Linked DNA regions of Constrictibacter sp. MBR-5. The protein of the gene in region 1 interacts with the protein of each later gene in a pairwise test. Links are inferred from orthologs where the notes say so. Each region holds a gene or a part of one and is shown on either strand. Other genes may lie near its edges.

Evidence for each region. The genes of interacting proteins can lie anywhere in the genome.
Region 2: the proteins of accC (region 1) and ribD interact in binary tests that used the Escherichia coli proteins (3 or more experiments, as listed by UniProt). The link is inferred for Constrictibacter sp. MBR-5 from one-to-one orthologs.

What each region holds. Positions count from the first base shown.
Region 1 is NZ_JBEPTK010000004.1:356,476-359,467, forward strand. Bases 19-2,898 are described here. They hold accC (acetyl-CoA carboxylase biotin carboxylase subunit), read left to right. Parts: upstream 19-726; coding sequence 727-2,070; downstream 2,071-2,898. Other genes in these bases: aroQ (type II 3-dehydroquinate dehydratase), read left to right, coding at 19-193; accB (acetyl-CoA carboxylase biotin carboxyl carrier protein), read left to right, coding at 249-707; aat (leucyl/phenylalanyl-tRNA--protein transferase), read left to right, coding at 2,137-2,796; ABIE65_RS11780 (DUF2155 domain-containing protein), read right to left, coding at 2,805-2,898. Outside these bases: more of aroQ, read left to right, coding at 1-18; more of ABIE65_RS11780, read right to left, coding at 2,899-2,992. UniProt on the Escherichia coli protein: This protein is a component of the acetyl coenzyme A carboxylase complex; first, biotin carboxylase catalyzes the carboxylation of the carrier protein and then the transcarboxylase transfers the carboxyl group to form malonyl-CoA.
Region 2 is NZ_JBEPTK010000005.1:137,722-140,647, reverse strand. Bases 1-2,814 are described here. They hold ribD (bifunctional diaminohydroxyphosphoribosylaminopyrimidine deaminase/5-amino-6-(5-phosphoribosylamino)uracil reductase RibD), read right to left. Parts: upstream 2,050-2,814; coding sequence 952-2,049; downstream 1-951. Other genes in these bases: glyA (serine hydroxymethyltransferase), read right to left, coding at 2,557-2,814; nrdR (transcriptional regulator NrdR), read right to left, coding at 2,069-2,527; ABIE65_RS12900 (riboflavin synthase), read right to left, coding at 337-942; ribB (3,4-dihydroxy-2-butanone-4-phosphate synthase), read right to left, coding at 1-259. In the rest of the region: more of glyA, read right to left, coding at 2,815-2,926. UniProt on the Escherichia coli protein: Converts 2,5-diamino-6-(ribosylamino)-4(3h)-pyrimidinone 5'-phosphate into 5-amino-6-(ribosylamino)-2,4(1h,3h)-pyrimidinedione 5'-phosphate.

The DNA.
Region 1 (2,992 bases):
CGATGCCCTGCTCCTGCTTGACGTTCCGGTGATCGAGGTTCATCTGTCCAATGTTCACCGTCGCGAGGCATTCCGGCGGCACTCCTATGTGTCACAGGCCGCGCAGGGGGTGATCTGCGGCTTCGGCGGGCAAAGCTACATACTCGCGATCGATGCGGTCGCTTCCATCCTCGGGATCGCGCCGGAGAATTGATCGGCATGCCATCGCGCATGACGGGCCGAAACTTGTGACGGGAACGCAATCGACGATGCCAGCCTTCGACATCGACGCCGATATGATCCGGCGGCTCGCCGGACTGATCGACGAGACCGGCTTGACCGAAATCGAGTTCGACGACGGCCGCAAGCGCATCCGCGTGGCCCGGACCGCGGTGCAGACGACGACAGTGATGCCGCAAACGGCGGCGGCGCCGGCTCCCGCGCCGGTCGAGCAGGCGGCGGAGCCCGCCGCCCCGGCGCTGGACCGCACGCATCCGGGCGCCGTGACGTCGCCGATGGTCGGAACCGCCTATCTGGGGCCGGAGCCCGGCTCGCCCTCCTTCGTGAAGGTCGGCGACCGGATCGCGAAGGGCGACACGCTGCTCATCGTCGAAGCGATGAAGGTGATGAACCAGATACCGGCGCCGCGCGGCGGCACCGTCAAGCAGATCGTCGTCGCCAACGGCTCGCCCGTCGAGTTCGGCGAACTGCTGATGATCGTCGAGTGACCGTCGAACGGGGGCGCCCGTGTTCCGCAAGGTCCTGATCGCCAACCGCGGAGAGATCGCGCTCCGCATCCAGCGCGCCTGCCGCGACCTCGGCGTCGCCACGGTGGCCGTCCACTCGACCGCCGATACGGATTCGATGCATGTCCGCCTCGCCGACGAGAGCGTCTGCATCGGCCCGCCCGCGTCGCGCGATAGCTATCTCAACAAGGCGGCTCTGCTCACCGCCGCCAGCATCGCCGACGTCGACGCGATCCATCCCGGCCTCGGCTTCCTGTCGGAAAATGCCGGGTTCGCGGCGATGGTCGAGGAGCACGGCTTCACCTTCATCGGGCCGACGCCCGAGCACATCGCGATGATGGGCGACAAGATCACCGCGAAGCGCGCGGCGAAGGAAGCCGGCGTGCCGGTGGTCCCGGGTACCGACGGCCCGGTGCAGAGCGACGGCGAGGCGATCCGCCTGGCGCACGAGATCGGCTTTCCCGTCCTGATCAAGGCGGCCGGCGGCGGCGGCGGCAAGGGCATGCAGCTCGCCCAGCGGCCCGAAGAGTTGGAACGCGCACTGTCGATGGCCAAGCGCGAGGCGCAGGCGAACTTCGGCAACGACGCGGTCTATCTCGAGCGCTATCTCTACCGGCCGCGGCACATCGAGGTGCAGATCCTCGCCGACAATCACGGCAACGTCGTCCATCTCGGCGAGCGCGACTGCTCGCTGCAGCGGCGCTACCAGAAGGTCGTGGAGGAGGCGCCGTCGCCAGCGCTGACCCCGGAGCAGCGCGCCTCGATCGGCGAGATCGCCGCGAACGCGGTCCGCCGCATCGGCTATCGCGGCGTCGGGACCATGGAATTCCTCTACACGGGCGGCGAGTTCTTCTTCATCGAGATGAACACCCGCATCCAGGTCGAGCATCCGATCACCGAGGCGATCACCGGCATCGACCTCGTGCGCGAACAGATCCGGGTCGCCGCCGGAGAGCCGCTGGGCTATTCGCAGTCGGACATCCGGTTTTCCGGCCACGCCATCGAGTGCCGCGTGAATGCCGAGCACGCCCGCACCTTCGTCCCCTCGCCGGGCCGCGTCACGGGCTATCATCCGCCCGGTGGCATCGGTGTCCGCATCGATTCCCACCTCTACGACGGCTGCATGGTGCCGCCCCACTACGACAGCATGGTCTCAAAGCTGATCGTCCACGGTCGCGACCGCGACATGTGCAGGCAGAGGTTGCAACGGGCGCTCGGCGAGTATGTGATAGCGGGGATCGAGACCAATCTGGACCTTCATCGCCGGATCGTGACAGCCCCGGATTTCGCCGCCGGAGACTACGACATCCATTGGCTCGAACGATGGATGGCGGAGCAGGATTGACGCCTGTGCCGCGGCGGCGCCGTCCGGGCAGGTCATGATGGGCGGTATGACACGGGCACGCCAATCGTGATCGAGGTCACGCCGGAACTTCTGCTCAGGGCCTATGCCGCGGGTATCTTTCCCATGGCCGAGGGACGCAACGCTCAGACGGTCTATTGGATCGATCCGGAGCGCCGCGGCATCATGCCCTTGGAGAGCTTCCACGTTCCGCGCCGCCTGCGCCGGACGGTCCGCAACGGCGCGTTCGAAATCCGCTGCGACAGCGACTTCGACGCGGTGATCGCCGGTTGTGCCGATCCCGGCCCGGACCGCAGCGATACCTGGATCAACCCTGAGATCGTGCGCCTCTACGGCGGCCTGTTTGAGATGGGCAACTGCCATACGGTGGAATGCTGGCAGGACGGGCGCCTGGTCGGCGGCCTCTATGGCGTCGCCCTGGGCGGCGCCTTCTTCGGCGAGAGCATGTTCAGCCGCGTGCGCGACGCCAGCAAGGTCGCCCTGGTCCACTTGGTCGCCCGGCTCATAACCGGGGGCTTCCGGCTGCTCGACGCCCAGTTCGTCACCGAGCATCTGGCGACGTTCGGTGCGGTGGAGATCCCGCGCTCGCAATACCGGCGCATGCTGGCCGAAGCCGTCTCCACCGACGCGGCCTTCCCCCTCGACCTGAGCGACGAGGGGCTAGACCGCGTCCTGAAGGGCAGCACCTTCGGGAGCGAAGACGGGTAGCGCCGTCTCTATTTGCACTCGAGCACCCAGACGTCGTAGACGGGATGCTCCAGTGCCGAGAGCGCCGGGCTCGACGCGAACATCCAGCCGCGAAACAGCGGAAGGCTCTCCGGCGCCACGGGCAGTTCGCGAATGTCCACGAAGGCGGCGCTGTCTTGCGGCTCCTCCGGGGGGCGCTTGCGGCAGGCTTCCACCT
Region 2 (2,926 bases), on another replicon or contig:
TCCCTTCCCGCGCCTCGATCGACACGGTGAACGCCGTCGTCTGCCGGCTGCGCGACGCGCGCGGCATCATCGGGATGCCGAGCTGCTTGATGCGCTCGCCCGTAAGTGCGAGGCAGATCAGGCCGCGGCCGAAACGGGCCATGAAGTTGATCGCCTCGGGGGTCGCCATCTGCGCCGGGATGCAGAGATCGCCTTCGTTCTCGCGGTCCTCGTCGTCGACCAGGATGAACATCCGGCCGTTGCGCGCCTCCTCGATGATGTCCTCGCTGGGGCAGAGGGCTTCGAGGTCTTCGGGCCGGCGCTCGGAAGCAGCCGGGTCGAAGCGCGCGAGATTGTCTAGTTCTTTCGCCACGTCGGTCCGTTCTCCATCAGCCGGGCGACGTACCGCGCCAGCATGTCGATTTCCATGTTGACCCGATCGCCCGGCGCCAGCTCCCCGAGGGTCGTTTCGGTCTGCGTATGCGGGATGAGGTTCACCCCGAAGCAGCCGTCCTCGACTTCGTTTACCGTCAGCGAGACCCCCTCGATGGTCGCCGACCCCTTTTCCGCGATGAAGGCGAACAGCTCCGCCGGCGGCCGGAACGAAAGCCGCAGGCTGTCCCCCTCGGGACGCCGCGCCACGACCTCGGCCACGCCGTCGACGTGCCCCGACACGAGGTGTCCGCCCAGTTCGTCGCCCAGTTTCAGCGCGCGTTCCAGGTTGATCCGTGTCCCCTCGTGCCATCCGCCCAGGGTCGTACGGCTCAAGGTCTCGGCCGACGCCTCGACGGCAAACCAGCCCGGCCCCTTTTCGACGACCGTCAGGCAGGGGCCGGAACATGCGATCGACGCGCCGATCGCGATGCCCGCGGTGTCGTAGGCGGTGGCGATTTCGAACCGCGTATCGCCTCCGGCAACCACGGTCCGCACGTGCCCGACATCGGTAATGATCCCCGTGAACATGTCGCAAACCTAGCCTTGCCGCGCGAAGGTTTCCAGGGCGTCATCGCCGACGGTCTCGACGGCGAGGCGCCGGAACCGCGGCGCCGCGGCGAGCGATCCCAAACCCAATGGTCCCGATACGGGGCGACCGTCGCCACCGATCACCATGGCTGCGCGAAACCAGTATAGCCGGTCGACGAGTCCTGCGGAAAGAAGGGCGGCACCGATGATGCCGCCTCCCTCGACGAGGACGCGGGTCAGACCGAGCGCACCGAGTGCGCCGAGTGCGGCGGCGAGATCGGGCCGTCCGCCCGCACCGACTTCGGCGACCCGCACGAGCCGCACACCGGCGGATTCCAGTGCAGCGGCGCGCGCCGGATCCGCATCTGCGCGGCAGACGATCCAGGTCGGCACGTCCGTCGCGGTCCGCACGACCCTGGCCGTGAGCGGAATGCGGAGCCCGCTGTCGAGGACCACCCGCACGGGCGACCGGTCCTCGAGCCCCGGAAGGCGGCATGTCAGGTCGGGATCGTCGACGACCGCGGTCTCGCTGCCGACCAGGACGGCGTCATAGGTGGCGCGCAGCGCATGCGCGCGGGCACGCGCCGCCTCGCCGGTGATCCAGCGGCTTTCGCCCGAAGCGGTGGCGATGCGGCCGTCGAGGGTCGTGGCCGTCTTCAGCGCGACCAGTGGCCGGCCCTCCCGGATGCGCAGGAAGAAACCCGCGTTGGTCTCGGCAGCCACCGAAGCGCCGACCCCGGTCACCACGTCGATGCCGGCCGCACGCAGGCGCGCGAGTCCCCCGCCGCTGACGCGGGGATCGGGATCCTCCAGGGCGACGACGGCGCGGGACACGCCGGCGCCGATCAGCGCCTCGGTACAGGGCGGCGTCTTGCCCCAGTGATTGCATGGCTCGAGCGAGACATAGGCGGTGGCGCCGCGCGCCGCCTCGCCCGCACGGCGGAGGGCCTCGGTCTCGCCGTGCGGTCGCCCGCCCGGCTGCGTCCAGCCGCGCCCGACGACCCGGCCGCCGGCCACCAGCACGCAGCCGACGGACGGATTGGGCCAGACCCTGCCGAGCCCGCGCTGGGCCAGCCCCAGCGCCGCGTCCATGAAACGGGCGTCCATGTCCGCTGCGCCGGCCCGGTCAGTCGCCCGGGGCACCGATCGTGCCGACGAAATCCTCGAAATCCTTCGCTTCGCGGAAATTCCGGTAGACCGACGCGAACCGCACATAGGCTACCGGATCGAGAGTGGACAGCGCCGCCATCACCCCCTCGCCGATCTTCTTCGCCGGTATCTCCGTCTCGCCCGACGTCTCGAGTTGGCGGACGAGGCTGCTGATGACCCGTTCGACGCGTTCGTCCTCGACCGGCCGCTTGCGCAACGCCACCCGCATCGACCGCTCCAGCTTGTCGCGGTTGAAGGGTTCGCGCTGGCCGTTCGACTTCACGACCATCAACTCGCGCAGATAGACGCGCTCGAAGGTGGTGAAGCGCGCGCCGCAACCCGGACAGAAGCGACGGCGTCTGATGGCCGTGTTGTCCTCGGTCGGACGCGAGTCCTTCACCTGGGTGTCGTCGTGCTGGCAGAACGGACAGCGCATCCTTCAGCCTCCCCTGCGGCCGGCCGCGCTCACAATCCGGCGTAGATCGGGAAGCGCCCGCAGAGCGCCAGAACCTTGTCCCCGACCTCGCGCTCGACCGCACTGTTGTCGTCGGGATTGGCCCGGACGCCGTCGAAGACGTCGGCGATCAGTTCGCCGACCTCGCGAAACTCGGCGGTGCCGAAGCCGCGCGTCGTCGCCGCCGGCGTGCCGAGGCGGAGCCCGGAGGTGATCGCCGGCTTCTCGGGGTCGAAGGGGATCGCATTCTTGTTGCAGGTGATGCGCGCCCGCTCCAGCGCCGCCTCGGCCACCTTGCCGGTCAGCTTCATCGGCCGCAGGTCGACGAGCATCAGGTGCGAATCGGTGCCACCGGACACGATGTCGAGCCCGCGCCCCATC